Regions from separate parts of the Pseudoalteromonas sp. SWXJZ10B genome, predicted to be linked through region 2. Evidence: predicted binding sites of a transcription regulator. Region 2 holds the regulator's gene; each other region holds the start of a gene.
What was found. Region 2 encodes sigma-54, which starts transcription at its own class of promoters, with help from an activator protein. Its sites were predicted from a motif close to GTTGGCACGNNNNTNGNNT; they were not measured.

Region 1: a site for sigma-54 is predicted at 3,440-3,458, ahead of I6F54_RS11590 (ferritin-like domain-containing protein). Genes of this name have one in related genera too.
Region 3: a site for sigma-54 is predicted at 4,886-4,904, ahead of I6F54_RS18740 (amidase family protein). Genes of this name have one in related genera too.
Region 4: a site for sigma-54 is predicted at 4,010-4,028, ahead of I6F54_RS19100 (DUF1328 domain-containing protein). Genes of this name have one in related genera too.

The regions. Positions count from the first base shown of each region.
Region 1 is NZ_JADYXD010000011.1:1,849-9,965, reverse strand. It holds gene I6F54_RS11600 (TonB-dependent receptor plug domain-containing protein) at 1-2,172, shown strand, start outside; gene I6F54_RS11595 (ExbD/TolR family protein) at 2,245-2,640, opposite strand; gene I6F54_RS11590 (ferritin-like domain-containing protein) at 2,953-3,396, opposite strand; gene I6F54_RS11585 (LysR family transcriptional regulator) at 3,574-4,512, opposite strand; gene aceK (bifunctional isocitrate dehydrogenase kinase/phosphatase) at 4,529-6,247, opposite strand; gene I6F54_RS11575 (DUF4124 domain-containing protein) at 6,351-6,833, opposite strand; gene I6F54_RS11570 (DUF3413 domain-containing protein) at 6,922-8,117, opposite strand, start outside.
Region 2 is NZ_JADYXD010000003.1:19,898-28,014, reverse strand. It holds gene I6F54_RS03655 (ATP-binding cassette domain-containing protein) at 1-152, opposite strand, end outside; gene I6F54_RS03650 (calcium/sodium antiporter) at 408-1,376, shown strand; gene I6F54_RS03645 (KpsF/GutQ family sugar-phosphate isomerase) at 1,380-2,351, shown strand; gene kdsC (3-deoxy-manno-octulosonate-8-phosphatase KdsC) at 2,352-2,903, shown strand; gene lptC (LPS export ABC transporter periplasmic protein LptC) at 2,900-3,454, shown strand; gene lptA (lipopolysaccharide transport periplasmic protein LptA) at 3,444-3,989, shown strand; gene lptB (LPS export ABC transporter ATP-binding protein) at 3,986-4,711, shown strand; gene I6F54_RS03620 (RNA polymerase factor sigma-54) at 4,781-6,280, shown strand; gene hpf (ribosome hibernation promoting factor) at 6,307-6,594, shown strand; gene ptsN (PTS IIA-like nitrogen regulatory protein PtsN) at 6,599-7,051, shown strand; gene rapZ (RNase adapter RapZ) at 7,070-7,915, shown strand; gene I6F54_RS03600 (HPr family phosphocarrier protein) at 7,958-8,117, shown strand, end outside.
Region 3 is NZ_JADYXD010000031.1:8,086-16,202, reverse strand. It holds gene I6F54_RS18765 (TonB-dependent receptor) at 1-189, opposite strand, end outside; gene I6F54_RS18760 (PepSY-associated TM helix domain-containing protein) at 864-2,420, shown strand; gene yddG (aromatic amino acid DMT transporter YddG) at 2,504-3,412, opposite strand; gene I6F54_RS18750 (TetR/AcrR family transcriptional regulator) at 3,594-4,247, shown strand; gene I6F54_RS18745 (putative 4-hydroxy-4-methyl-2-oxoglutarate aldolase) at 4,251-4,733, shown strand; gene I6F54_RS18740 (amidase family protein) at 5,071-6,276, shown strand; gene I6F54_RS18735 (gamma-glutamyltransferase family protein) at 6,273-7,856, shown strand; gene I6F54_RS18730 (sulfite exporter TauE/SafE family protein) at 7,844-8,117, shown strand, end outside.
Region 4 is NZ_JADYXD010000033.1:5,879-13,995, forward strand. It holds gene alaS (alanine--tRNA ligase) at 1-1,389, shown strand, start outside; gene I6F54_RS19080 (aspartate kinase) at 1,396-2,613, shown strand; gene csrA (carbon storage regulator CsrA) at 2,705-2,896, shown strand; gene I6F54_RS19090 (YcxB family protein) at 2,947-3,414, opposite strand; gene I6F54_RS19095 (hypothetical protein) at 3,547-3,738, opposite strand; gene I6F54_RS19100 (DUF1328 domain-containing protein) at 3,797-3,970, opposite strand; gene I6F54_RS19105 (OadG family protein) at 4,490-4,732, shown strand; gene oadA (sodium-extruding oxaloacetate decarboxylase subunit alpha) at 4,744-6,525, shown strand; gene I6F54_RS19115 (sodium ion-translocating decarboxylase subunit beta) at 6,539-7,669, shown strand; gene I6F54_RS19120 (aldo/keto reductase) at 7,812-8,117, shown strand, end outside.

The DNA.
Region 1 (8,117 bases), on a different contig from region 2:
GGTACCGCAGGCACTGATATGAATGCAATACCAGCCTCTGCAATTAAACGCATTGAAGTGCTACGTGATGGCGCTGCTGCTCAGTATGGTTCTGATGCAATTGCAGGTGTTATTAATATTGTGCTTAAGGATGGTAGCGAAGGTGGCAAAGCGGCTATTAACTACGGTCAATATTCTGAAGGCGATGGCGAAACCATTAACCTTGATTTTAATAAAGGCTTTGCGCTAGGTGATGACGGTTATTTAAATACAACTATCAATTACCGTGACCGTGCACCGACTAACCGTGCAGGTTTACATGGCTCTTGTCAGTTTTATGGTTGTACAGAACTAAGTGACGGTACTTTACTTGCTGGCGATCCGCGTGAGCTGACAGCCGATCGTGATACATTCAGAATTGGTGATGCTGATTCTCAGCAGTTTGGTTTAACAATTAATACCGGTTACGAGTTAGGTGATGGCGAGCTTTACGGCTTTATTACTTACTCAACACGTGAAAATGAGTCGGCTGCATTTTTCCGTCATAATGCAAATGCAGGTGGTAACCCAGTACTACAAGATAATGATGCGACGATTCCGCTAGGTTTCTTACCAAAAATTAATACAACTATCGACGATATCTCGTACAACTTTGGTTATAAAACTGAGTTTGATAACGATGCAAGCCTTGATTTATCTTACACCTATGGTGAAAACAGCATTGATTACACGACAAGTGACACTATCAATGCCTCATACGCTAACTTTTTACGTTATGACCAAGGTTTAAGTGCTGCTGATATTCGTACAACTATCCCACGTGAAGCGTACGCTTACGGCATGGAATTATCACTGCAAACAATCAATATTGATTTTACGCAAAACTTTGATGATTATTCTTTAGCAATGGGTGCAGAAATCCGTACTGACGAATATCGCATTTTAGAAGGTAATGAGTACGCATACCGCGATTACGATACAACCAACGGTGTAAGTATTTACAACGGCTTAAGTGGTGGTGTTGGCTCTGAAGATGCATCAGGTGGTTCACAAGGTTTTGGTGGTTCAGCTCCTGCGTCATCAGTTGATGAATCGCGTGATGTAATTTCATTTTACGTAGATGCAGAAGCTTATGTGATTGAAGATGTAATTTTATCGGGTGCACTTCGCTACGATAACTACAAAGGCTTTGGTGATACAGTAAACTTTAAGCTTGCTGGTAACTGGTCTGTAACCGACGATATTTCACTACGTGGTGCATTAAGCTCAGGTTTTAGAGCGCCTTCAATGCAGCAGCTTTACTTTAATAACGTAAGTACGCAATTTGTTGTTGGTACTAATGGTAATTTAGTTGCAGAAGAGGTTGGTACATTTAGAAATGATTCAACACTTGCGCAAAGCTTAGGTATTCCAAAGCTTAAAGAAGAAAAATCACAAAACCGTAGTTTAGGTATTGTATATAACGTTACAGATAATATTAATGTAACCGTTGATTACTACTCAATTGATATTGACGACCGTATTGTAATTAGTGACCGCTTAGGTAAAGGTTTATCTACAAGCCTTGATGCTGCACTAAATAGTGCGGGTGCTGGCGTAGGTCAGTTCTTCTTAAATGGTGCTGATACAGAAACTCGTGGTGTTGATTTTGTAGCAACGTGGAACACTGAAGGTTTAGGCGGCACGCTTGATTTTACACTTGCAGCTAACTTTACTAAAACAGATGTTGTATCGTTATTTTCGCCTGCTGGCTCAAGCCTTGAGACAGTAAACGTAGAAGATATATTTTCAGCTGAAGACATCTCTATTATTGAAGAGTGGCAACCAGAGGATCGTATTAACTTAAGTGCGCTTTATCAACGTGACGATTGGACAGTTAACCTGTCACTTAATCGCTTTGGTGAGTACACAGTAGAAGATGGTGGTCGTCAAACGTATGGCGCAGAAATTTTAACTGACGTTAAAGTTAACTACTTCGTTACTGAAGATTTGTCGGTAAATATTGGTGCAAATAACTTGTTTGATGTTTACCCAGATAAAAACGAAATAGGTAACTCTCGCTCAGGTACTATTGTGGATGCTAGTGGCGACACAGTAATAAGCAGCTCAGGTGTGTTTGACTACTCACGTCGTTCGGCTCCATTTGGATTTAACGGTGCTTACTACTACGTAGGCGCAGAATACCGTTTTTAATTACTAACCTCCCTTTCGTTATTTAACTCAAAGGGCCGTAAGGCCCTTTTTTTGGTTTTATATTGGGCTGTTTTATTTAGAAATCAAACTTATTGAATAATCATCGTATTGCTTAATATTATTCATTACACTCATTAAAGTATTATGTGTACTGTTTTCGTCTGCGGTTATAAGTACCGAACTTATTTCATATTTAGCCGCGAACATCGCTAAATTAGTCGCAACTTGCTCTAAATCAATTAACCTCCCTGAAAAATATACTCCGTTACTTTCATCAATTCTAAATAAAGCATTTTTAACAGGCTTATCTATTTGAGGGCTGTCGAGTGGTCGGTTTAATTCAATAGCCACAGGTTTTACAAAAGATGTAGTTACAATAAAGAAAATTAGTAATATGAACACTATGTCTAACATCGGGGTCATATCTACATCAACATTATTTTGCAGTTTAGTTAGTTTACTTTTCATATTGGACCTTATTTTTAATTAAATGCTGCGGCGCCACAGCAAGGTTTTAGGTACCTATTAACAAAATTAGCACAGCAAAAATAAAGCGTGGTTAAATAAACATTCTAATAACATTAAATATTTGTATTCATTATGTATTTAAAATGTGGCGAAATAAGGTGGTGTTTATAGCAATCTGCTTATATGGGGTCTATATGGCATCGTTATAGTGTGATTTAATTCGTTAAATTGCTTAAAGATTTATGCAGATTGGTATTAGAGGCAATAAAAAACCCAGCGCTAGGCTGGGTTGTATTTATGCGTTATGTAAGCTTACTGCTTTTGCATACGGCTCATTTCTGCATGGCAGCTTTGCATTGTTAATAATGTTTTAGCCAGTGCAGCTTCGCAATCAGCCGGTTGTGGTTTATCCATAGCGGCTTTAATTTCTACAAGCGTTTTATCTTCTACTTCTTCAAGCTCTTTTACATACGTGCTGTCGTTATGTGAGGTGAATGTAGTAAGTAAGGCTGTGTATGCACGTCGTGCTTCAACTGCGAAAGATGAACCATCTTCGCGTTCGCCTTTTTCATTAATTGCATATGGCTGCAAGCGCTCAACACTCACTTTTCGGGCATCTATCATACGCTGAAAAAGTGCGCCAATAGCAGGGTCTTCAACTTTTTCCTGTGCTTTTTGATAAAAATCGATGCCGCTGTTCATAACTTGAATGATGTCAGTAATATGATTTACTTCTGATCCTTGATGGGTGTTCATAATGACCTCTTTTATTAAATGAATGTATAGTTCAATTTAATAAAAGCAATGTATGTTCCACGTTTTTATTTTTATGTAGTCATTTGATTTTATTGGCTTAATTTCATTTCAGAGAGGGGCTAAGTTAATGAGGAAAGTATTAACCTAGCAATTTTTACATTATATTGTGTAATAAAGTTATTTTAGCTCTTCAGCTACTTCAGCGACTTTTTGGCGTAACCAGATGTGGCTCGCATCGCGATGTAACAGTGGGCTCCAAATCATATCAAGCTCAAAAGGAGGAATTGGAAACGGTGGCTCTAAAATTTTAAGCCCCGGATCATCTAAGTATATATTTGCGGCTTTTGAAGGAAGGGTCGCAATCAAATTTTTCTCTTTAGCTAAATGAATCGCTACATGGTAGTTACGCGTAAAAGTGGCAATGTTGCGATGTTTACCAAAGTGGGCAAGTGCTTCGTCAACCCAACCAAGTTTTTGCACATCTTTAGGGTCCATGCCCACGCCTACACCAAAACCTGTTTTACTCACCCATATATGGCGCGCTTTTAAGTAGCTGTCGAGGCTAAAGTTTTCAATAATAGGGTTGTCGGCCTTAACTAAGCAGCAAAAACTGTCTTTCCAAATACGTTTATGATGAAAAGACTGAGGTAAGTTTTCAAAGCGGTTGATTGCCATATCTACTTTGCCGTTTTCTACGTCATGAAAGGTTACATCACTTGGTGTGAGTATATCTAAAGTAGTATCGGGGGCTTCTTCGTGTAGTTTACTTAAGAGCTTTGGCGCTAACGTACTTGCAGCGTAATCACTGGCCATTATTCTAAATACACGTTTACTCTGGCTTGCCTCAAATTCTCTATTGGGTGCTAGGGTTTCTTCAAGCGTCATTAATATGCCACGAATAACGGGTTGTAACTCTAAAGCGCGCTCTGTCGGGACCATACCATCGCTGGTACGAACTAAAATAGGGTCGTTAAATAAGTTACGAAGACGTTTAAGGCCATTACTCATTGCGGGCTGCGTAATACTCAATTGATTAGCAGCGCGTGTTACATTGCATTCTCGAAGCAATGTATCGAGATAAACGAGTAAATTTAAATCTATTTTACTTATATTCATTGTGTGTCCTTTGCGTCTACCAGTGATGGATAAACCGCTGTGCTGTCGGGTATGGGTAAATATGACTTACCTGCCCATTTTTTATATTTTGTTGCGCCTGCTTCCAAAAGCTAACATCTATAAGCTCTGGATGAGTGCTGAGGAAAAACTTTTTATACATAGGATTAGGCATTACAAATGTACATAACTGCTCTGGGAATACATCTTGTGGTGCAACAGAGTAACTTTGTTCATCCATTAAATAATCGTCGTAGCTCTTTGCTTTCGGTAATGCTCTAAAGTTCATATCTGTTAGGTATTGAACTTCATCGTAATCGTAAAAAATAATACGTTTGTGCTTACTTACACCAAAGTTTTTTAAGAGCATATCGCCAGGAAATATATTAACGGCAATCATTTCTTTTAGAGCTTGCCCATATTCTTCAATCGCGTCTGCGGCACTTTCTTCATCAGCATTTTCTAAAAATAAATTGAGTGGTGTCATGCGTCGTTCAATATACAAATGCTTGATGATCAACCAATCGCCCTCAATTACCATTGATGAGCCAATTGTTTTATGTAATTGCGCAAGTAAATTACTATCAAAACGCGCTAAAGGAAATACGACGTTAGAATACTCTATGGTATCGGCCATTCTGCCAACGCGATCATGATTTTTTACCAGTTGATAGCGTTTTAATACGGTATCACGGCCGAAGGGCTTACTTTCACCAAATTTGTCTTTTATTACTTTAAAAACATAACCAAATGAGGGGAGGGTAAATACCATCATCACCATACCGGGAGTCCCCGGTGCAATTGTAAACTCATCACTTGAGTGAGATAAGTGATTTAAAAACTCTCGATAAAACTCAGTTTTACCCTGCTTGTGAAAACCCACTGCATTATAGAGCTCAGCAAGTGTTTTGTTTGGCATAAGCTGATTCAAAAACCGGACAAGTGCTGAAGGCGCATGAGTCTCTACCATAAAGTAGGCGCGGGCAAAGCCAAAAATGACACGCATTTGAGACGATTTAGTTAAAAGTGCATCTAAATATAATCCGTTATCTTCATCGTGTAATACGGCGATTATAAAAGGCTGAACCCCACTTTTTGAAACAACACGTCCTACTATATAAGCTGCTTTATTACGGTAAAAAGGTGTGTGCAAAATATCAAAGCGCATTTGCCAAGGTTGATGATGTGTATCGGGGGCTTGTTTATAAAAAGCTTTAACAAGAAGGCGAATATCACGCTCTAAATTTACAAATGGGGCTTTAAAATCAAAATGATTAATAATGCGCTTTATTGTTGGCTTTAGGCCATCAACTACTGGAAAATATGTCCTATATTCTGCTTCTACAGGTACTGAAGGAGCATCTTTTAAGGTTGCTTCTACAAATATAAAGTCATTATGAAAATAGCGCCTATGGTACAGCCGGCAAAATACAGAGTTATAAAAGGTTTCGGCGAGTTCTGCTTGAGGGTGGAAACATAAAAAATGCTGATATATCTTTTTAACTTTGAGCCATAGGCTTTCATCTAGTTGCTCTGTTGGGGTTTCTTTTTTTAGCGCTTGTGTGGTTTCGTTAACACGATCATCATAATAGCTGATACGCAAACGGCTGATATCATTAATTGCTTGCCAATCTTTTTTTGCAAAGGCGAGAGGGGCTTTGGCCGTTGTTTTTTGAAATAGCTGATAGTGCCTTTTAAAACCCGTTAAAATTAATTCAGCAATATGGCGAGGCTGCATTTGCACTCCTTAATAGTCCCTAGAGCTTATACTCTATTGTGTTAAGGGTATGTTATTTTAAGTTTAAAACCAAGATAAATATTACTTGCTAATTAAGAGTGATTTATTGGTATTGAGCTATCTTTTTTTCGAGAATTTTAATTTGTTTAGTAATAACCAATACGTCTTTTTTGTACTCTTTATTAATTATTTTTAGTTTTTTAGTAATGTCTTTAGTAATACGCTTTTTATCATCAATGGCTAGAATATGATTTAACCGTTCTTGTTGTTTATATTCAGCACGCTGCTTATTACGATCAAGTATTGTGAGTTTGTGGTTATTGCTGCGTAACTCTGCCTGTAAGCCAGATAGAAGCCTTTCACGTTCAAGTTCGTTCAGTTGTTTAGTGTAATCAACTTTTGGGCCTGAATACTGATTACCCGTTGTGTTAACTTTATAAGTCGTTGCTTCGTCGTCACAGGGAAGTTGAGAAAAGATTGTGCCTTTTTCTGTTACGCATTTGTAGTAAGTGGTATCGCTAAAGCTAAAAAAACTGACAAGTAAAAAGCTAGAGTGGAGGATGGTATTACGAAAAGTTTTAAACATGTATGCCGTCCTTGATTTTTATATCTAACAAAACAATATAAAACTATAACCTAGCTTGGTGGTATAGCAAGCTAGGTTAGGATAACGGTTATTGGGTAAAGGTTTTAAGCTTTTTAATACTCTGCACTAAAAATGGTATATCTAAACCTTGTTCAATAGAAAAACCTTCAGCGGCAGAGATGTTTTTAAAGTTACCATCTGAATCTATTAAGGTAATCCTATCTTTTTTATAGGCTATAACGACACCCTGAGAGTAGTTAACGCCCATATCATCTTTTTTCTTGTATAAATTAACGCCCAGCATTGTTTGCTTAGCAATGGCTTTACAATTTAAATATTGGCCAACACTTGTTGCAATTAAATCGCTAGGTTGAATAAGTCCATCTACTTTAGAAATACGTTTGTCGGAGCTATATAAAGTTGATGTTGTTACTACTTCTTGCTTGTTATTGGCAAGACTAAAAGCAAAAACCTGTGTTTTATCATCTCGTACAACGGCGTTATCGCTACTTTTAATAACTCTAATTGCGCTAGAACTATGTGCTTGATCATTTATAAAACTAAGTTCTTCCACGCCGGTTACTTCAATGCTGCGGCGCTGACTTTGCCATGCGGGAAGAGTTTGATCTCTTAAAATTGCTGCTTTATAAAAAGCTGGCAAACCATACACTAAGCTAAATAGCATATCGTCGTGATTAGTTGGCTGTAAAAACTGCTCTGTTTTGTGTAAGTTTTTATTATCGGCAACAAATTTAGCGAGTTGTTGCTGGGTTTCAAATACAAAAATATCTACATTGGCTTGTGTGTAGTCCTCGCACTTATCAAGCGGGCTTGGCATTTGATAACTAATGTTTTGGTTATTAATTTTTACGTTATGTGCTTGCTTATAGCTTTCTATATCAAGCAGGTCATTTTTAGCTAATAAACTTTTAGCGGTAGTAGGGTATGACAGTGGTAGTACATTATCTTGCTTCGTTACGTCAAAGTTTAAATTTGCGTCAGCCCAAATATGAATACTGTGACTAAGTGAAAAACACACTATTAAAAATGAAATTGCGTAACGTGCAAATTTATATTGTTTTAAGCGCTCAAGGTGTTGCCATGTGTAATTACTCACAAGTAGCTGAAAGCCTAAAATAAGTAATACAATCCCACTGGCTAAAATGGTTGTTAAAGCAGGTGAACTGGTTAAACGATGCCACAACAATGAAATGATTTCAGGCAAGGCAGATATACTTAGATGATAACCCAAATTAACGTAAACATAAGCATCAAGGGTAAGCA
Region 2 (8,117 bases):
ATAGTGGTTTTGCCAATTCCGCTTGGCCCCATGATCGCAGTAATTTTACCTTTAGGAACGCTAAAACTCATATTTTTATATATGATTCTATTGCCTCTCGAAAAGCTAACATCCTTGACTTCTACTATTGATTGCGACAAGTCGCTCTCCATAAAAATGTTCACTAGTGCACCTATTTTAAAGCTTTTTTGTCAAAGATGGAAAAAACAATTCGTAAGATTTTGTAATACACCCATGAAAAGGATTATAAGACTCGCTCAAAACAGCTTAACCCCGGCTTAAATTTTTAAATTAGCTGTTTAAAAGCAGCATTGTTACGTAGTTGACCTTACTCTTTTATTTATACTTTCATCTTGGCTTTTGTTACTATTCGCGCCATCCGTATTTTGTATAACTGGCTTAACACAATGGTTACCTCGTTTGTTATTTTAATTCTTGGTTTTGCAGCTCTTGTTTGGAGTGCAGACAGGTTTGTTTATGGCGCTGCGGCTCTTGCTAAAAACTTTGGTGTACCTACACTTATTGTTGGTTTAACCGTGGTAGCTATGGGCTCTTCAGCACCCGAAATGATGGTTTCAGCCTCTGCCGCTTTGGCTAATAAAACCGACACAGCAGTTGGTAATGCTGTTGGTTCTAATATTACAAACATTTTACTTGTGTTAGGTATCACAGCTTTATTTCGCCCTCTTTCAGTTTCATCAAGTACATTAAAACGCGAAATGCCATTGGTAATGCTCGTATCTTTAGTTACTTGGTATGTGTTCTCAGATAACTACTTTTCATTTAATGAAGGTGTTGCACTTTTGGTTGGCTTTATCGTATTCATCGGTGGGTTAATTATTGTATCTATGCGTGCAAAAAACCAAGATGACCCATTTGTCTCAGAAGCCTGCGACGATGTACCAAACGATGTACCTACGAAAAAAGCGGTATTTTGGTTAGTTGTCGGCATGATACTCCTACCTGTTAGCTCTCATTTTTTAATAGGATCGGCTGTCGATATTGCTAAATACTTTGGCTTAAGCGACCTAGTAATTGGTTTAACGATTATTGCCATTGGTACTAGCTTGCCAGAACTTGCCGCTTCGGTTGCAGGTGTACTTAAAAATGAAGATGATTTAGCACTAGGTAATATTGTTGGCTCAAACATATTTAATATTCTAGCGGTATTACCACTTGCCGGTATTATTAACCCTTCTGCCATTGACCCATCATTAGTAAGCCGAGACGTATTAATTATGATTGGCGCAACACTTGCCCTAATTATTATGTCATTGAACTTTAGAGGCACCCAACGTATCAATAGAGTAGAAGGCGGCTTATTGCTAATAGCGTTTTTGGGTTACCAAGAGTATATTTTTAGTCAAGTAGGGTAAATGATGGCAACGCTAAATTTTATTGAACAAGGCCTTCGCGTTTTAGATGTTGAACGCCAAGCACTTAGTGATATTGCACAATATGTAGATGAAAATTTTCATAACGCGTGCCAATTAATGTACGACTGCGAAGGCCGTATTATTGTCATTGGTATGGGTAAGTCAGGTCATATTGGCAATAAAATAGCGGCAACCCTTGCAAGCACTGGCAGTCCAGCATTTTTTGTTCACCCTGGTGAAGCAAGTCATGGTGATTTAGGTATGATCACTAAAAATGACGTGGTTATGCTTATTTCTAATTCAGGGGAGACCAGCGAAGTTTTAAATATCATTCCGGTTTTAAAACGACTTGGTGCCAAAATGATATCGATGACTGGCAATACGCAATCAACCATGGCGACCCTTGCTAATGTACATGTGTGTATTAAAGTAGAAAAAGAAGCCTGTTCATTGGGTCTAGCTCCTACATCAAGTACCACTGCAACGCTTGCGATGGGCGATGCCATGGCAGTTGCATTATTAGAAGCTCGCGGGTTTACAGCTGATGACTTCGCGCTATCTCACCCAGGTGGTAGTTTAGGCAAGCGCTTATTACTTACTTTAAAAGATGTTATGCACAGCGGCGCAAATACACCTATTATTAGCGTTTCACAAACAGTTAAAGACGCCCTTATTGAAATGTCTGCTAAAGGGCTAGGTATGACAGCCATTGTTGATGAAGATCAGCAGCTCGTGGGATTATTTACCGATGGCGATTTGCGTCGTATTTTAGAGCAAAGAATTGATATTCATACAACACAAATAGATGTTGTTATGACTAAGTCATGTACTACGGCTACACAAGATATTTTGGCTGCTGAAGCGCTTAATATTATGGAACACAAACGTATAAATGGCTTAATCGTCGTCAATGATAAAAACCAACCTATTGGCGCATTAAACATGCAAGACCTATTAAAAGCAGGAGTGTTATAAATGCAATTTGAAGAACTCTATCAACCGCTGAGCGATGATGCAAAAGCACGCGCTAAAAAAGTAAAGCTACTTATATGCGATATTGATGGTGTATTTTCTGATGGCCGTATTTATCTTGGTAATCAAGGTGAAGAGCTAAAAGCATTTAATACAAAAGATGGTTTTGGCATTAAAGCGCTTATAAACAGTGGCTTTGAAGTGGCTGTAATTACTGGTCGTCATTCACAAATAGTGCAACAACGTATGAGCAGCTTAACCGTACAGCATATTTATCAAGGCCAAGAAAATAAGCTCATTGCCTATCAAGAGCTAAAAGACAAACTCAACCTTAGCGATGAACAAATTGCTTATATCGGTGATGATGGTCCTGACATGCCCGTTATGGAATTAGTCGGCTTTGCTGTTGCAGTAAATGATGCCCATCCACTTATTAAACGTTTATCACACTATGTAACGCAAATGCCTGGCGGCTTTGGTGCAGTAAGAGAGCTCACCGACTTACTTATGCTTGAAAATGGTAAAGCATTGACTACACAAGGCACTAGTTCATGAATGCAGCGCGCATAATATTAAGCGTTTTATTCATTAGCTGTATGGTTTGGCTTTGGTACCCTTATTTTACACAAACAAATATTGTGCCTCAGACTGAGCCTGAAGTTATTGCCAAGCCTGATTACATAGCCATAGAACTCAAACAAACAGCCTATGACGAACAAGGTAAAATTAGCCACAAAGTCACTGCGGCTAAAATGGAGCTATATCAACAATTAGGTTTTACGTTTTTTGAAAAACCTATTTTTACTTTATATAACGAAAAGCAAACGTGGCAAATAAATGCAGACGAAGCAACATTATACGAAGACAAACAATTAATTTTAGAAGGCAATGTGGTTGCCAAAAACTTAACCGATAACGCCATGATAGACAAAATCAATGCTGATAATATTCAGGTAGATATAAAGCTATTAACAATGCGTTCGGAGCAACCCGTTATCATCACTGGACCCAATTTAAAAATCACTGGTAAAGGCCTAGAAGCCGACTTAAAAACCGAAGTGATAAAACTAATTAACCATACGCGAACCATATATTATGACCAATAAAATATTAAAATCACTTATTATTCCTACACTTATACTAGCGTTTAATAGTAGTGCTGCAGAGCAAAACACGCAACCGGCTGCAAATCAAATTTCAATAAGCGCCGATAAGCAAGAAGGTCAATTAAAAGCTAATGTCGGGATTTTTGAGAAAAACGTTGAAATTATTCACGGTAACCGCCGTATCACAGCCGACCGCTTAGAAGTACATAAACGCGATGAACTTGGCGATAATAAACAATTATTAATTGCTACAGGTAGCCCTGCGCACTTTGAAGAAAAGCAATCAGATGGCACGACTATGAGCGCCAGTGCTGACGAAGTACGTTATGATGTATCTAAGCGTTTTTTAACGCTTGTTGGTAATGCACAAGTATCGCAAGCGGGACAAAAAATAAATGCTAAAAGCATTACCTACGATATAGAGCAGCAGCTAATCAGTGCCGAAAAAGATGAAAACTCAACTGACCGCGTTCACACAATTTTAGTACCAATCGAGACTAAAAAAAGTAAAAAAAGCGACAAAGGTCAACCATGAGCACATTAAAAGCAGAGCTATTAGCAAAGAGCTATAAAGGCCGTGAAGTTGTAAAAAACGTCGGCCTTGAAGTCAAAGCTGGCAGTATTGTTGGCTTACTTGGCCCTAACGGCGCAGGTAAAACTACCACGTTTTATATGATAGTAGGACTTGTACCTAGCGACAAAGGTAAAATATCGATAGACGATAACGATATTACTCTTTTACCTATGCATAGTCGTGCTAGATTAGGCATTGGCTACTTACCGCAAGAGTCTTCAATATTCAGAAAGCTGACTGTTTATCAAAACTTAATGGCCATTTTAGAAACGCGCAAAGAGTTAAATAAACAAGCTAGAGAAGACACTCTCGATAAATTATTAGATGAATTTAGCATACAACACATTCGTGATAGCCAAGGTATGGCATTGTCGGGTGGCGAACGTCGTCGTGTTGAAATAGCACGTGCGCTGGCAGCAGATCCTAAATTTATATTACTGGATGAACCATTTGCAGGTGTTGACCCGATTTCGGTATTAGACATAAAGAAAATAATAGAACATCTTAAAAATCGTGGGATTGGTGTATTAATTACCGATCATAACGTAAGAGAAACCCTTGATGTTTGTGAAAAAGCCTACATTGTTTCTCATGGGGAGCTGATTGCATCAGGTACTCCAGAACACGTATTAAATGATAAAACAGTACGCGATGTTTACTTAGGCGAGCAATTTAGGCTGTAACATTTACGCCATGTCTTTAAGCATCTGCTAGTATTAATTATAACAACATAAAAGGATTGTTAGAGATACATGAGGCAATCACTACAGCTGCGCATGGGCCAGCAACTTACAATGACTCCACAGCTGCAACAAGCTATTCGTTTGTTGCAACTCAGTACATTGGATCTCCAGCAAGAAATACAAGAAGCTCTCGACAGCAACCCGCTATTAGAGGTTGAAGAAGCAGACTATTCAGAAGACGCTGCAGGTAAAAACGAGCAAAAAGCAGATACAGATGACATAACTGTTAGCGCATCTGCCGATGATGCTCCAAGCGAATACGAACAAGATAGTGGTGAAGCACTTGCAAAAGACACGCTAAGTGACGACATGGCTATGGATGTTAGTTGGGATGAGTACATGAGTGCCGCCCCAGCAGCATCATCGGGTCCGATGCCTGAAGACGAATCAATATACCAAGGCGCCTCTACTGAAACGCTCCATGAGTATTTAATGTGGCAGTTACAACTAACGCCATTTAGCCCTACAGACGAAGCTATTGCTATTGCTATTGTAGAAGCCGTCGATGATTCAGGTATTTTAACACTAAGCTGCGAAGAGATTTTAGAAAGCTTTAATCAAGAAAACGAAGATGATAACGAAGTCGAACTTGATGAAATTGAAGCTGTATTAAAACGCATCCAACTGTTTGATCCTGTTGGTATTGCTGCACGTAGTTTACAAGAGTGTTTGTGTATTCAGCTTAACCAGTTTGATAAAGAAACACCTTACATTAATGAAACAAAAATGATTTTAACCGAGCATATTGATTTATTAGCTGCTCGTGACTATCGTACATTAATGAAGAAAACTAAGCTCAAAGAAGAAGAGCTTAAGGAAGTAATGACATTAATACATACTCTTAGCCCTAAACCTGCAGATACTATTGTAAGAGAAGAATCTGAGTATGTTATTCCTGATGTGTCAGTTAAAAAAATTAAAGGCCGCTGGGTTGTTGAGTTAAACCCAGACAGCATGCCTAAAATTCGTGTTAATAGCCAATACGCGGCAATGTCTCGCACTGTAAAATCCAGTGGTGACAGCCAGTTTATTCGCTCGCATTTACAAGAAGCTAAATGGTTTATTAAAAGCTTAGAAAGTAGAAACGACACGCTATTAAAAGTGACAAATTGTATTGTTAAGCAACAACAAGGCTTTTTTGAACACGGTCCTGAAGCCATGAAACCAATGGTTTTAAATGATGTTGCTGAAATGGTAGAAATGCACGAATCAACAATTTCGCGCGTAACAACCCAAAAGTATATGCACACACCCCGTGGTATATTTGAGCTTAAATATTTTTTCTCAAGCCATGTAAGCACCGAAAACGGTGGTGAATGTTCATCTACAGCAATCCGTGCGCTTATCCGAAAATTAATCGCAGCAGAAAACTCAGCAAAACCATTGAGTGATAGCAAAATAGCGGATATATTGGCTGAGCAAGGAATTAAAGTAGCGAGACGTACAATCGCAAAATACCGCGAATCTCTGGCTATTCCACCGTCAAATCAACGTAAAAGTTTGATTTAAGACGCAAAAAAAAGAGGGTAATGCTTATGCAACTAAACTTAACTGGTCGTCACGTAGAATTAACCGATTCACTAAGAGACTATATTAATACCAAATTTGCGAAGCTAGAAAGACACTCTGATCATATTAATAATGTTCATGTCATTCTCGATGTAGAAAAATTAAATCAAAAAGCAGAAGCCACCATACACGTAAGCGGTGCTGAGCTATTTGCCTCTACAGAACATCAAGATATGTATGCCGCCATTGACTCGTTGATCGACAAGCTCGATCGACAAGTAATTAAACACAAAGAGAAGCTTGCTCGACACTAATATGATGAAATTAAGCTCACTTATATGCCAGGACTGCAGCAAAGCTGCGGTCCTTTTTAATAGCAAAAAAAGAATTTTAGAGTTCATTAGCGAACTTGCTCACGACAAACTTCCGTATTTACCGCAACAAGATATTCTTAATGCTTTAATGAGCAGAGAAAAATTGGGTAGTACAGGTATAGGGCGTGGCATTGCCATTCCTCATGGAAGAATGAGCGGTGCAGAAGAGCCTTTGGCTTTAGTACTCGTTAGCGAAACTCCAATAAATTTTGATGCAATCGATAATCGCCCTGTTGATATTTTCGTCGCACTCATCGTACCAGATGGCGATAACCAGCAGCACTTAAAGACTCTAGCAACCATTGCTGATAAACTAAACAACAAAGATTTTTGTAAACAGTTACGCAGTGCAAAATCAGATGCTGAGCTTTACCAAGTTATTGTCAATCAATCATAGTTTTATAAAGGGTGTTAAATGGAGTTAATTATCATAAGCGGCCGTTCTGGTTCTGGAAAGTCGGTTGCTTTACGCGTTGTAGAAGATTTAGGTTATTATTGCGTAGATAATATTCCAGTTAACTTGCTTCCTTCATTAGTTCGCAGTGTGTCTGATAGCTATGATAAAATTGCTGTTAGCATTGATGTGCGTAACATCCCTAAACAACAAGATGAATTTAACGATATTCTTGAATACTTGCCTGGCTTTGCAAAACCTACGTTATTTTATTTAGATAGCGACGACCAAACATTGATCAAACGTTTTTCTGAAACTCGTAGATTACACCCACTATCAATTGACTCGTTGCCTCTTGATTTAGCCATCAAAAAAGAAAAAGAATTACTTGATGTATTAATCACCCGCGCCGACTTTATGATAGATACAACTGATTTGAGTGTTCATCAACTTGCTGAATCTATTCGTGAAAAGATTTTAGGTAAAAAAGATAAGCAACTGATTGTCACATTTGAATCGTTTGGTTTTAAATACGGTATACCAAAAGAAGCAGATTACGTATTTGATGCACGCTTTTTACCAAATCCACATTGGGAACCTGAATTAAAACCTTTAAATGGGTTAGATCAACCCGTTAAAGATTATTTGGCCAATCACAGCATAGTGCAAAAATTCACATGGCAAATTCAGACATTTGTACAAACATGGTTACCGCACTTAGAGCGAAATAACCGCAGTTATTTAACCATTGCTATTGGGTGTACAGGCGGACAACATCGCTCTGTATATTTAGCGCAAACTATCGGTGAAAGTTTTGCAATGACACATCCCAATGTTAAAATTCGCCATCGCGAACAAGAAAAATAATATAGCTGAATAATCACCTGTTCAGCTTAGGTAGAGTAAGTTATGCATTGTGAAGACACTTTTTTAATAAAAAACAAATTAGGATTGCACGCCAGAGCAGCCACCGTGCTTGCCCAATTAGCAGTGCAGTTTGATGCGACAATTACATTATTTCAAGATGACAAAGAAGCTGCAGGCGATAGCGTACTTGCATTAATGTTAC
Region 3 (8,117 bases), on a different contig from region 2:
TAGTGACTTATCTACCACTGCAACCGATGTAATCGTATCTTTGAGTGACCTTTCGATTTTTTCGCCTGTTACAATAATTGTATCTATTGATTCTCGACTTGTTTCATCAGCAAATGCATTACTTTGAGCCAATAACAAAGAGCTTGTAATCAGTAGTGAAAGTTTATTAGGCTTAAATGAAGCTACCACAGTTATTTCCTTTTATGGATAGTTGTTTTATTTTTCGAAAAAATAGCACAAACACACACTTGTTGCAATTGAGTTTAGTTATCATTTAGAATAGCAACATCATTAATAAGTGTTTTAATTTATGTTGCAACTTACCCTTTCTCTTATTTTATTTACTGCTACATCCCTGTTTTATCTTAGTAACCGCCACCAACGACTTCTAAGCAAACCCATTAACAAAAGCTGGCGCAAGCTCGCATTTATCCTTTTTGTTATTGCAATACCATTAGCCTTATATGCTTTTTCTAATGCGGCAGCCGTATTTTTTATCATTTTAATGATAATGCTCGCTTTAATAATAATTCCGATCGTAAGCCTGATTAAACACAAGGAAGTAAAATAATGTCATCTGCACAAAGGCAAAAAATAAAACCAACTTGGCTTGGCAAAAGTTTGGCTGGTTGTTTTTTAGGGCTAGCGCTAGCGTTTATTCTCGTTGCTTTTTTTGCATGGTACGGAGCGGGAGGCATAGATGCGCCCGACAAAGTGCAATTTAATATGTGGATGATACCCATTTTATGGTTAACTATTTTTAGCTTCACCTACCTGTTTAGTTCAGCAAAAAATGCTTGGCTGACACTTGGGGGCTTAAATATAACGCTATATAGTCTATTTATAATTTTAAGGAATTGGCTATGAGAGTAAGAGCCGATATTTTGCGTACCTACCAAGGCGTGCATACATGGACAGGAATAATTGCAGGTTTAGTACTTTTTATAGGTTTTTATGCTGGTAGTTTAACCATGTTTAAACACGAATTAGCACAGTGGGCAAACCCCGCCAGTGCACCAGTGACTAAACCACACACTAACAATCACCAAATATTAGTTGATCAAGCAATAACTAAGTACCCTGAGCAAATGGGTAATGGTTTTTCTCTCGATTTATTAACAAATCAAGCGCCACTATCTTGGTATAGCCAAGGTAAAGAGCGCGGGATGAAACTTGATAATCAATTACAGGTACTCTATCTAAACCAGCAAAATGATCTTGTAATACAGCAACAAAGTGAGAATAAACTTGCAGATTTAATAGATTACTTACATCGAACCGCAGGGTTTGCAGGCGAAATTGGGCACGACCAATCAGGCGTATATATACTCGGTATAGCATCTGCGCTGTACTTTTTAGCATTGGTGTCTGGCGTAATTATTTTACTACCTACGCTTGTAAAAACCTTTTTTGCGATTCGAAAAGAAAAAGGCGCCAGTCGCTTTTGGCTCGATAGTCATAATTTAGTTGGGATCGCCAGCTTGCCTTTTCATTTAATTATAGCGTTTACTGTGGTGGTATTTGCATTTCATGATCTGGTTTATGATGGTCTATCAGCATTTTATGACGATAAATCCTTTTTTCAACGACCTGCCCCAGCAGCACATAATTATCATATTGCAAACTTACCAAGCATAAATAAGCAGCTCCTAGCGGCAAAAAACTACGCCCCAGGTTATGAGCCAATTCACATTACATTTAGTCGTTTAAATACAAACAGTCCGACAGCAACATTAAAAATGAGTAATAGCAGCGCTGTCGTTCGCGGACCTGATACCGACTACTTATTCTTACACCCCTATACATTAGAAGTACTTAACTCAAGCTATCCGCAAGGAGATGATGGTGTTTGGGGTAATATAGTAGGAAGTTTCTTTTCACTTCACTTTGGTACTTATGGAGGTGAATGGGGACGTTGGGGGTATTTTGTTATGGGGCTACTTGGCGCATTCTTATTTTACTCTGGTAACTTATTATGGCTAGACAAGCGCTTTAAACAAGATGCCAACAAACGAAGTACACGCTTTATGGCAAATTTAACAATTGGTGTTTGCTTAGGGTCAATGATTGCAGTGGTTGCCACTTTATTACAAGCTAAATGGACTAACCAATATATGGGTAACGCAAATTACAGCTATCTCTATAGTTACTATTTGGTATTTTTTGCCTTTGTTGCTTATACCTTTTTTAAAGGAACTCACCACGCTAGCTATTGGGGCTTAATGGGTATTGCACTTTTATCTGCTGGTATGGGGGGGTCAACACTTATACAGGCTTTATTAGCTGATGATTTTTTAAAATATTATCAAAGCGGTTTTGTTGATATTAGCGCTGCAGTATTTGCATTAATATTTTATTATTGTGCAAAAAAAGTTATAAATAAATCAGTAAGCTATGCAGTTATACCTGCAAAATTATAAAGAAAAACTTAATGAGGCGTATTGCACGCCTCATTAAAGGTATAAGTTTAGATTTAAAATATAAAAACATTAACTAACGTAGATTAGTTTACTGTGCGTTTAGGCTTTTCTCGCGTTACAAAGTAGCAAATTAGCGAGCCCACTGTTACCAGTACAACCCCTTGCCAAAACGAAGCACTCAGCGTAATAGATAAATACAACGCCGAAATAATAGTAGAAAACACCGGTGTAAAGTACGAAAGCGTTCCCAAAAGCATTAAGTTACCGCCAATAATAGCTTGATTCCACAGCGCATAACCGCTCCCCACTACTACACCGGCTAATAATAATGTCATGCTTGAGCTGATTGAAAACGTTAATGGCGCTTCATTACTAAAACCATATTGCGCCCACAAACTCATTGCCGTAACAGTAAAAAATAACGTAATGGCATTTTTACCATTACTCAGCTTTTGCGTTACTACGCAATAAATAGCCCATATAAACGCTGCAGCTAATGCCATTAAATAAGTAGCAGGATTATCAGCAAAGTTAGTAACAAGCGTATCGACCGACATTTCTTGATCGCCAGTAATACACCAAGCAACGCCTAAAAAAGCAATAATCATGCTTGGGTAAACCCAGTAACTTACTTTTTTACGACCAATAATAATAGAGAGCAATATTGTTAGCGTGGGCCATAAATAATTAATAACCGCCATTTCCATTGCCTGATGACGGCTATTTGCCATACCAATAGAAAGCGCCAAGCAAATTTCGTACGATACAAATAATAAAGTACCTACTACCAAGTAGCGTTTCGAAAAACCACTAAACTTGGGCACTCCCATAACCAAAATTAAAAATATCGCACTGACAGAATACATAGCCGCAGCACCACCAATGGGGCTAAACAACTCAGAAATATCCCGTAGTAATGCCACTAAGCAACTCCACAGTAATATTGCAGCGACTCCATATAGTGTATATTTATTTTTGCTTATAAAATCCATTTGCCAACCCAAAAGTACTACTCGTAAATTTGAAACTAAACTAACAGTAATTATTTAATTAAACAATTAAAGTTAATAGCTTAAACCTCTCGCCTGTTTTTAACATCCACCCTTTTTAGTAATTGACCTTTTGGTCAGTAAAGCTACAATCAATCAATACGTTAAACACGCAAACTCTATAATGACCACACAAATAAAACCAAATAAAAAAGAAGTGACACGCGAGAAAAACCAAAAATTAATTTTAGATGCCGCCGAGCAATTGTTTTCGCAATTAGGTTACGACGGAGCAAGTATGAGCATGGTTGCTAAAGAAGCGCAGGTGCCAAAAGCTAATATTTTGTATTACTTTAAAAGTAAAGATGGTCTGTACGAGTCTGTGATCGACCGCATAATAGCTAACTGGAACTTGGGGCTTGATAACGTCACAATTAATGACGATCCAGCTACCGTGCTTTATAACTATATTAAAAGCAAAGTAATACTGGCCGTAGACCAACCCATGCAATCTCGCTTATTTGCCAGTGAAATACTGCGCGGTGCACCTTATTTACAAAACTACTTTAGAACCAATACCCGCCCTTGGGTTAAACAAAAGGTTGATGTACTTCAAGCATGGATGGATGCAGATAAAATGGATAAGGTTGACCCGTACCATTTGCTCTTTACTATTTGGTCTACCACGCAATATTACGCCGACTTTCAGGCTGAGGTTTTACTTGTAATGAACAAATTAGAGTACGACGAAACCGATGTGGCACAAATTACGCAGTCAATTGCCCACATAATTTTAAAAGGTATTGGTCTTAAAGTACCTGAGCAAAGCGAGACTTAACCCATGACACCCTTTACTACACCCGATTTATTTGACGATCATCGCGATAACGTACAAGTTGCAGACAGTGGTCTTTTACACTTTGGCAAAAAAACCACATTTTATGGCAAAGTAGTGACCGTTACCTGCCCAGAAGACAACTCATTTGCCGCCGATATACTGCATGAAAATGGTGAAGGTAAAGTATTAGTTATAAACGGGTTTGCGAGCAAACGCTTTGCGTTTATAGGCGACATTATGGCTGAGCGTGCCCTAAATAATGGCTGGGAAGGCGTAATAATAAATGGCTGTTGCCGAGATATAGAAATACTCGCCACGATGAACTTACCTGTAATGGCGCTAGGCTCTACACCGCGTAGTACCTTAAAGCGTGGCTTTGGTGATAAAAACCAAACTATTGCAATGCTTGGCACCACTATCGAACCTAACGATTGGGTTTATGCCGATATTAACGGTTTAATCATCAGTAAAACACCCCTTATTTAGTACTTAAAACCATATAAATAAAGGCCAACTTGGTGCACCTGCGCACCAAATTGGTCTGTTTTAACTCATTTCAATGCCATTATTTTTACAGCTCTCATTTATAAACCTCATACAACCCACCAAAACCTGACCAATTGGACAGGATTTTAATTTATGGCATTCCTCTTGCTTAGGTTTTAAACAATATAATAAGCTAACCGATTAAAAAGCGGATCAGGCTCTGTAAAATAAAAACAAGATGTTACGCAGTGGGCTGAAAAATAATAAAAATTAATCTGTCTTTTTAATCACCCTAAATCTGGACTGCTTGGTCAGATTTTTTATAACGAGTGGTGATATGAGTACCAAAAATAATAATACGCCCGGTATTTTTTGTGACCATGGTCCTAAAGCATGGCAAACACATTACCAAGGCACACTTATTAATAAGCGCCTTGTGGTAAAAGATGTATTTGCTATTAAAGGCGAGCGTAACAGCGCTGGTAACCCACACTGGCTTAAAACAGCTAAACCGGCACAGCAAACATCCAGCGCCATAAACAAATTAATGAGTGAAGGCTGTAATTTTACAAGCTTTACCCATACCGATGAGCTGGCGTACAGCCTAGAGGGAAATAACATTCACTATGGCGCTGCTCAAAACCCTAAATTAAAAGGGCATGCTTGCGGTGGCTCAAGTATGGGGTCGGCGGCTGCAGTTGCTGCTAACTTAGCCGATATTGGCTTGGGCACCGACACTGGTGGCTCAATTAGAATACCCGCCAGCTATTGTGGTTTATATGGCATAAGGCCAAGCCATAACGTGATTGAAAAAGATGGCCTAATACCCTTGGCTCCGCCTTTTGATACCATAGGTTGGCTTACCCAAAGCGCAGAGCTATTAAGCGATGTAGGTAATGTACTGCTACCAAATCAAGCTATTAATAACGTTAATACCTTAGTTATTTGTGAGCCGTTATTTGAACTCGTTGATCCTGCTTTAAAAGCTCCACTTAAACAATTGCTTGAAAAAACCAAACCTAATTTTAAGCACCATAAAGAATTTGAACTACCTAACAGCAGCTTACTAAACGAACTTGCTGATAGTTTTAGAGTACTGCAAGGGCGAGCAATCGCAAAAACGCATAAAGATTGGCTTCAATTGCAGGGGCAACTTCCCCAGTTTGCTCTAGCAATTGCGGCACGTTTTAATATGGCGCTTGCCCTAACCGATCAAGAAGAACAAGAAGCACTAAAAGTACAAACCCAATGGCAAACACTAATAGCTAAAAACCTAAATACAAACAGCTGTTTATTTTTGCCAACCACACCTACAACCGCACCTAAATTAGGCGCCGACAAAAGCGCCTTACGCATGCAAATTATTACACTTTCGGCAATTGCAGGGCTTAGTGGCTCAGCGCAAGTGCATTTACCGCTGGCTGATTTAGCAAATGATCATCCGTATGGTTTTTCACTAATGATGAGCCACGGTAACGATAAAAGCCTACTTGCTTGCGTACAACAATTAGCTGCACACTTTAAACAGGACACACCGGCATGACCACACACAACATTGCATTTACCGCGTCTCATTTTTCGGCCACTGAGGCGGGTATAAATATACTAAAACAAGGCGGTACAGCCTCCGAGGCTATGGTAGCCGCAGCAGCTGCTATTAGTGTTGTATATCCGCATATGAACTCAATTGGTGGCGACAGCTTTTGGCTTATCGATAACCCCAATAAAAAAACACCCACAGCTATTGACGCCTGCGGCCGCGCAGCAACTAATATAACTGCGTATAACATGCTCACGCAAATACCAGATCGCGGCGGATTAAGCGCACTGACTCAAGCGGGTACAATACGCGGTTGGCAAAAAGCGCTTGAGCTTGATGAGCACGCAGCACTGCCACTTTCAAAAATTTTAGCGCCTGCCATTGAGCTTGCTCGCGAGGGCTTTACCGTTACAAAAAGCTTGCAAGCAGGCTGCGAAAAACTAGCCGCTGCGAACAATACCAATGATGCGTTTAAAAACCTTTACATACCCGATGGTAAACCCTTGCAAGCAGGTCAGCATTTTAAAAACCCTAAACTTGCAGCAACATTTGAGCACTTAGCAAAACAGGGTTTAAACGCATTTTATGAAGGCGCACTTGCTAACTCATTTGCCGCCGACTTAGCAAAAGCAGGCAGTTCAATCACCACAGATGACATTGCAAATACCCAAGCCGAAGTAGTTACCCCGCTAAATGCATACCTAAGTGGTATTGACTGCTACAACTTACCCGCGCCAACACAGGGCGTGCATTCGCTGCAAATAATTGGTGCCGTAAATAAGCTAAAGCATTTAGCTAAAACCGATGCCGACTGGACACACTTAATTGTAGAGGCAACCAAACAAAGCTTTACCCATCGCCCTACCCTTTGGGCCGATCCTAATGTATTAGGGGATGATTATAAAAACGCACTAACCGATGAGCGCTTAAGCGAACTTGCCAACAATATTGATATGAGCAAAGCACAACAATGGCCATTTAACACAGAGCCTGGCGATACCGTATGGATGGCAGCACGAGACAAAAACGGGCAATTAGTAAGCTTTATTCAAAGTATTTATTGGGAATTTGGCAGCGGAATATTAATGAGCGAAGGCGGCTTTGTGTGGAATAACCGAGGTTTAAGCTTTAGTTTAAACAATAAAGATACCAACGCCCTTGCCCCAAATAAAAAGCCTGCACATACACTTAACCCAGCAATGGCAAAGTTTAGCGATGGTCGCCGACTTGCTTACGGAACAATGGGCGGTGAAGGACAACCACAAACCCAAGCCGCTGTTTTTGCAGGCTACGCATGGCGAAATAAATCAATAAAACAAGCAATTAGCGACCCTCGTTGGTTACTTGGACGCACATGGGGCGATACAAGTACAAATTTAAAAATTGAAAAAGGGTTAGTTTTTCATATAGAACATGAATTAAATCAACGTGACCACGATTGGGTAAGCGTTGATAATAATAACGAAATGATGGGGCACGCTGGGGCTATTTTAGATACACCTACAAGCCTTGAAGCTGCAACAGATCCTCGTTCAGATGGACGTGCAACAGTAACTACAGCAGGAACACAATGTCAGAAATAATTAACCAATGGCCAATAGTAGTGGCCTTAATAGCAACCGGTATTTTTGCTGGTATTTTAGCAGGACTATTTGGCGTAGGCGGCGGTATTGTTATCGTGCCTGTACTGTACTTCCTGCTACAAGGTTTTGGCGTAAGCCCAGAGTCGGCAATGATGATAGCAACCGCCACATCACTTGCAACCATAGTACCTACCTCGCTTTCATCTATTCGCTCGCACCATAGCAAAGGCAATATTGACCTTGCCCTAATAAAATACTGGG
Region 4 (8,117 bases), on a different contig from region 2:
GCGCGTGAGCGCCAGATGACAATTGATCATCGAGGCTTTGAAGAGTGTATGGCTGTACAACGTAAAACAGCGCAGCAAGCAGGTAAATTTGGTGCAGATTACAATGACCAATTAAAATCAGATAAACACACTGATTTTAAAGGTTACGACAGTACACATTACAGCGCGACCGTTATTGAAATTTTTGCCGGTGGCGAAGCTGTTCAGTTATTAGAAGATGGTCAACAAGGTATTGTAGTACTAGACCGCACACCGTTTTACGCTGAATCAGGCGGTCAAACGGGTGACACGGGTACTATTACAGTTGCTGGTGGCGAATTTAATGTTACTAATACCACTAAGCTTGGTAATGCTTTTGCTCACCACGGTACTGTACAAGGCCGTATTGGTGTTAATGACAAAGTTGACGCAACTATTGATGATACGCGCCGCGACAGCATTAAGAAAAACCACACAGCTACGCATATTTTACACGAAGCATTACGCCAATTATTAGGTGACCATGTAGGCCAAAAAGGCTCGCTTGTTCAGCCTGATCGTTTACGTTTTGACTTTTCGCATTTTGAAGCGGTTACTAAAGATGAGCTACGTGAAATTGAGCGTGTAGTTAATGACGAAATTCGTCGTAACTTTGCACTTAATACTGAGCTTATGGCTATTGATGATGCTAAAGCGAAAGGTGCTATGGCATTGTTTGGCGAAAAGTACGATGACGAAGTACGTGTAGTTACTATTGGCGACTACTCTATTGAGCTTTGTGGTGGTACTCACGTTGAGCGCGCTGGCGATATTGGTTTATTCAAAATTGTATCTGAAAGCGGTATTGCCGCAGGTGTTCGCCGTATTGAGGCCGTAACTGGTGCAGATGCTGTAGCGTACGTTAGCGAGCAAGAGCAACAACTTAGCGATGTTGCAGCTTTAGTTAAAGGCGATAGCGCATCGGTACTTGAAAAAGTAACTGCGTTGCTTGAAAAATCTAAAGGCCTTGAAAAGCAAATTGCACAGCTTAGCGATAAGCTAGCAAGTGCAGCGGGCGCGTCTTTACTTGATTCGATTGTTGAAATTAATGGCGTTAAGCTACTTGTAGCAAACGTTGAAGGTACTGAATCTAAAGCGCTTCGCGGTATGGTTGATGACCTTAAAAACAAGATTGGCTCAGGTGTTATTGCACTGGGTGTTGCCAGTGGCGACAAAGTAAGCCTAATTGCCGGTGTAACTAAAGACTTAACAGGTAAAGTAAAAGCCGGTGAGTTAGTTAACCATATGGCAGGTCAAGTAGGTGGTAAAGGTGGCGGTCGTCCAGATATGGCACAAGCTGGTGGTAGTGAGCCACAAAATCTTGCTGCTGCACTAGATAGCGTTACAGCTTGGTTAACTGAGCGTACTTAAGCCTAAGTGGCGCTTATTGTTCAAAAATTCGGTGGCACTTCGGTCGGCTCAATAGAGCGAATTGAAGCGGTCGCCGACCTTGTTGTTAAAACCAGACAACAAGGACATCAAGTGGTTGTGGTTCTCTCTGCTATATCGGGAGAAACCAACCGCTTAATTAACCTCGCCAAACAAATTGATACTCGCCCGAGTAGCCGTGAACTAGATGTACTTATTAGCACCGGAGAGCAGGTTTCTGTATCACTGCTTGCTATGGCTATTATCAAACGTGGTCATTCAGCTGTAAGCTTATTAGCCGATCAAGTCAATATTCTAACCGACAATATGTTTGGTAAAGCCCGTATTGAAGACGTTGCCGCTACACGTTTAAAGCATGAGCTTGAGCATAACCGCATTGCTATTATTGCTGGCTTTCAGGGGCGTGACGTTGAGGGCAATATTACAACGCTTGGACGCGGCGGCACCGATACATCGGCTGTAGAAATAGCAGCGGCTATAAAAGCCGACGAATGCCAGATCTATACAGACGTTGATGGCGTATATACTACAGATCCTCGTGTTGAACCTAACGCGCGCAGAATGAGCCAAGTTACTTTTGCCGAAATGCTAGAACTGGCAAGTTTAGGCGCAAAAGTTTTGCATATTCGCTCGGTAGAAGCTGCAGGTAGACACAATGTGCCACTTAGGGTGCTTTCTAGTTTTAATCCTGATGAAGGCACATTAATAAGTTTTGAGGAGAACGATATGCCAAGCAAGGTGGTATCGGGGATTGCGTTTAATCGTGACGAATGTTTAATTAAAGTAGATGGTGTGCCAAGCGGTACGCAATATCTTTCAAAAATATTGAAACTTTTTGCTGATAATGGCATCGAAATAGATATGATTAATCAAGTTAATCATATCTTTGAAAAAATAGACTATGCTTTTACTGTGCACTCGAATGATTATCTGCAAGCACTTGAATTATTGAGCGAAGATCAAGCTCAACTCAGTGCTCAAAATATAAGCGGATTACCAACAGTAGCTAAAGTTTCTGCTGTTGGAATGGGTATGAAATCGCATTCTGGTGTAGCAAGTTTATTTTTTGATGCATTAGCGCAGGAAAATATTAATGTAGTTTTAGTCTCGACTTCTGAGATTAAAATTTCAGTTTTAATAGATGAAAAGTACCTAGAGTTGGCAGTTCGTGCATTACACAAAGCATTTTTAACAGAAAATGGATAGATTGAGAGTTTTTACTTACTTTTCAGTCTAATTTTCATTAGTATGTTTAAGCGGAATCTTATAATTTTTATTGGAACATGGGAGCAAGAGAATGCTAATACTAACTCGTAGAGTAGGTGAAACCCTAATGATTGGTGACGAAGTAACAGTTACTGTTCTAGGTGTTAAAGGAAATCAAGTTCGAATCGGTGTTAATGCACCAAAAGACGTATCAGTGCATCGTGAAGAGATTTACATGCGCATACAAGCTGAAAAGTCGAACCCTAATCCGGGCAATGCTTAATCAACACGTATACGTAGTTGAGTAATTAGCTCAACTAGACTAAAAGCCACTCACTGAGTGGCTTTTTTGTTTATAAAAGCGAGTATTTCAGGGGTTAGTATTTGTTTTGAAATGTACTGCATTCCGCTTTTATTTTTAATAATAATACCTTGCTGAGTATCTATTACTTCGCTTATGTTTTGCCAAGTTAGCTCAAAACTTTTGTAATGATTAGCCGACTTAATGCCTTCTTCATCAAAGGTAAGTGTTACCTCAGAGCCTGACGCTCTGCTGAGCATTTGTCTGGTTACCCACCAAGGTCTGCGATAGTAAAAAGCGACGCACTCTAGTACACCTAGCATGATCATAAACGATCCTAAGTAATGATCGTTTAAAACATAAATGCCAAATAAACCAAGCGCAACGAGGAGTACAAGTAAAAAGTACTTAGGTTTGGCGCGCTTACTGTAGGGGAGTGACTCGTCAAAGCACTCGTAAAAGTAAGGTTTATCTAGTGTGTAGGTTGTTGTAAATGCCATATTGCCTTGCTTTAAATATCGTTTTTTTTATTTTAACAAGCTAACCGCTAAATGAGCAGCTTTATAGTCAGTGATTTTATTACAGACACAAAAAAACGGCCCTAAGGCCGTTTTTTAGCGATACAAGAAGAATTAACAGTTAGTTTCTTCAGCGTTTACGCCTTCTTTAACATTTTCACATGCATCTTCTACTTTGTTTTGCACGTCAGTTACTGCTTCGTCAATACGTTCGCCTGCGTCTTCTGCATGATTGTCTTCACAACCCATGATAAAGAAACTTGCGAATAGACCGATTAGTGCTGCTTTTACAGTTGTTGAATTCATAATGTAATTCCTTGTAAGTGTTAATTAAATTTTAGTGTTTGTTAGTTGAATGCTTTATCTACCTGGGTGATTTACCACGTAGTGCACCTGAAACTAATGAGATCACTAAAAGTACTAAAAATATAAAAAATATAATTTTTGCTATACCAGCTGCGGCACCTGCGATGCCACCAAAACCTAACACTGCAGCGATTAAAGCAATAACTAAAAATGTAATTGTCCAGCGTAACATTGTTTTCTCCTTGGTTATCAAATTTGCTCACAATAACTAATGCCAGTTATATGCCAAAGTTTATTTTTGTTTTATATCAAATGGTTATGGTTTTTAACTGTGTTTTTAGTTATTAGTTAGTTAGTAATTTTTACGCTTTGTTATGTAAGTTATTCACACTGTTACAAGTTACCGGTAAATATTCACTAAAAATAATCTTTTTGGTAAGACCAATTAACAATTGGTGTGTGTTTTTGTACTTATTATAAAATTTGGCGGTTATTTTTATTAAGTTGAATAGTTAATTAACAACTTCCATATAACTATTAGCTATAGTCGTTATTTTCTGTATGTATTGTAGGGCCCATGATTGCTGGGTTATGGCATGTAAATTTGTTGAGTGTTATGTTGTTTATAGTTTAATTGGTTTTACCAATTTACAAGATGTAGACAAAGCGACTAGTTTTGTTATTATCCAGTGAATAAATATTTAATTAAATCGATTTTTTATTTTCGATATGGGTTTCAAGGGGGAGAAAAATGGATATAGGTGCTCTACTCACAACGGCTGGTAGCTTAATGCTAACTGGTATGGTTGGGGTGTTTGTATTTCTGTCGATATTAATTGGTGCAGTAACGCTTATGTCTAATTTGGTGACGCGCTATAGCGAACCAGAGGCATCACCAGCTAAATCACCGTCTTTTAAATCTCAAGGTGTGCCTAATGAGCACATCGCTGCTATTAGTGCTGCCATTGCTCAGTACAAATCAAATAATAAATAAGGGGCACACACATGGCTAAATTAAAATTAACAGAATTGGTATTACGCGATGCGCACCAATCATTGCTCGCAACACGTATGCGCCTAGACGATATGCTACCTATTGCTAGCAAGCTAGATGATGCAGGTTATTGGTCTATTGAATCGTGGGGCGGTGCTACATTTGATTCGTGTATTCGTTATTTAGGCGAAGATCCTTGGGAGCGTATTCGCGCGCTTAAAAAAGCGATGCCTAATACTAAACAGCAAATGCTATTACGCGGTCAAAACCTATTAGGCTACCGCCATTACGCTGATGATGTAGTTGAAAAGTTTGTAGAACGCGCACATAAAAATGGCGTTGACGTATTTCGTATTTTCGATGCAATGAACGATGTACGTAACCTAGAAACAGCGATTAAAGCGGCTATAAAAGTAGGCGCACATGCTCAAGGTACTATTTCGTACACGGTAAGTCCTGTTCATACGCTTGATATGTGGCTGACTCTTGCTAAGCAATTAGAAGATTTAGGCTGTCACTCAATTTGTATTAAAGATATGGCGGGTTTATTAAAGCCGTACGATGCTGAAAAACTAATTAAAGCACTTAAGGAAACCGTGTCGGTTCCTATTGCTATGCAGTGCCACGCTACAACTGGTTTAAGTACTGCGACTTATCAAAAAGCGATTGATGCAGGCATTGATATGCTTGATACCGCTATTTCATCTATGAGTATGACTTACGGACACACAGCAACTGAAACTATTGTATCGATAGTTGAAGGAACTGAGCGCGATACTGACCTTGATTTAAATCATCTAGAAGAAATTGCTGCTTACTTTAGAGATGTACGTAAAAAATATGCGGCATTTGAAGGTAGCTTAAAAGGGGTTGATGGTCGTATTTTACTAGCTCAAGTACCTGGTGGCATGCTTACAAACATGGAAAACCAACTTAAAGAGCAAGGCGCGGCAGATAAGCTTAATGAAGTTTTGCTTGAGATCCCACGGGTACGTGAAGATCTTGGTTTTTTACCTTTAGTAACACCCACGTCGCAAATTGTAGGCACTCAAGCAGTACTTAACGTGCTAACCGGTGAGCGTTATAAAACAATTACTAAAGAAACTGCTGGCGTATTAAAAGGTGAATATGGCTTAACACCAGCACCAATGAATAAAGAGCTACAAGAGCGTGTGCTTGATGGAGCAGAGGTTATTACTTGTCGCCCTGCAGATAACATTGCACCAGAGCTTGCAACGCTTGAAGCTGAATTATTAAAAGAAGCACAAGAGCAAGGTTTAACACTTGCTGATGAGCAAATTGATGACGTACTAACTTATGCATTATTTCCGCAGGTTGGTTTGAAATTTATTAAAAATCGTAATAACCCTGATGCATTTGAGCCTATTCCTACCGTTGAAGATAAGAGCAATAAGGCAGCACCAAAATCAGGATCAAATAATAACAGCGTTAAAGCTGAGCAATACAGCGTAAAAGTAGATGGTAAAGTTTACGACGTAGTAGTGGCGCAAGGTGGTGAGCTAAAAGAAGTAACATTAAAAGACTCTGAGCACATTCCTCAGTCTGCTTCAGTTGCATCAGGTGAAACACTTAATGCACCGTTAGCAGGTAATATTTTTAAAATTAAAGTAAAAGCTGGGCAAGTTGTTAATGAAGGTGATGTAGTGATTATTATGGAAGCCATGAAAATGGAAACTGAAATACGCGCAATGCATACCGGAACTATTGCCGAAGTGTTGGTTGGTGAAGGCGATGCTGTAACTACCGGCGACGCTATGATTGCATTAGCTTAGGAGTAAATAGAGGATGGAAGGTATTTTAAACCTCTGGAATGCGACAGGCATTGCTAACTTTACAATCCCATCATTAATTATGATTGCGGTAGGGTGTTTATTACTGTTTTTAGCGATAGCTAAAGGCTTTGAACCACTATTATTACTACCTATTGGTTTTGGTGCAATTTTAACAAATGTACCAGTGGCAGGTTTGTCAGACCCAGGTGGGCTTTTGTATTACGTTTATTACGTGGGTATTGATACGGGGATTTTTCCGTTATTAATATTTATGGGAGTAGGGGCGCTGACCGACTTTAGCGCGCTTATTGCAAACCCACGTATGTTGTTATTAGGTGCGGCTGCACAGTTTGGTATTTTTGCTACTTTGTTTGGCGCAATATTATTAAATTATGTACCAGGTTTTGAGTTTACCCTACAGGATGCATCAGCTATTGCCATTATTGGTGGTGCCGATGGGCCAACAGCAATATTTTTAGCATCAAAACTGGCACCTGATTTACTTGGTGCAATAGCGGTAGCCGCATATTCATACATGGCTCTTGTACCAATTATTCAACCGCCAATTATGCGTGCGTTAACAACCCCAGAAGAACGTAAAATTAAGATGCCAGAGCTTCGCAAAGTATCTAAAAAGGAAAAGATTATTTTCCCTCTTATGGTGCTTAGCTTAACGGCTATGTTTTTACCGGCTGCTATACCGCTTGTAGGTATGTTTTGTTTAGGTAACTTAATGCGAGAGTCGGGTGTTGTTGATAGATTAAGTAACAGTGCTCAAAACGAAATCATCAATGTTACAACTATATTTTTAGGTTTAGCTGTAGGTTCAAAGCTTGCTGCAGATAAGTTTTTAACTGTTGAGACGATTGGTATTTTAGTGCTTGGCGCACTGGCTTTTGCAATTGGTACTGCATCTGGCGTATTTATGGCAAAAGGACTTAACCGCATATCTAAAACACCTATAAACCCATTAATTGGGGCAGCAGGTGTATCGGCTGTGCCAATGGCGGCACGAGTAGTTAATAAAGTTGGCCTTGAAAGCAACCCACATAACTTTTTACTTATGCATGCTATGGGACCCAACGTAGCGGGTGTACTTGGTAGTGCAGTTGCTGCGGGTATTTTATTAGCACTTGTTGGCTAATAATTAACGTGGTAGTTAATAAATGATTTAGCGCAGTTTACTGCGCTTTTTTTTGTTCTTAATTTGTTCACCGCTAAATGGTTTCTTGTTCAGCGCTTTTTGTTTACAGTAACAGCTCTTCAAAATTTTAAGGATAGTTATCATGCTTCACACACCTTTAGCAAAGCACTTACCTCATGTTAGTAAACTTGTATTCGGATGCATGGGTCTGGGAGGCGGTTGGAATAAAGACGCAATCACTGATGCACATGTTAAGCAAACTCATGAATGCATAGATAACGCTATTGAAGGTGGCATTAACTTTTTTGACCATGCTGATATTTATACTTTTGGTAAAGCGGAGCAGGTTTTTGGTAAAGCATTAAGCGAGCGACCAGAGCTTAGAGAGCACATGTATATTCAATCTAAGTGTGGGATTCGTTTTGAAGATGACTTAGGGCCAAAGCGC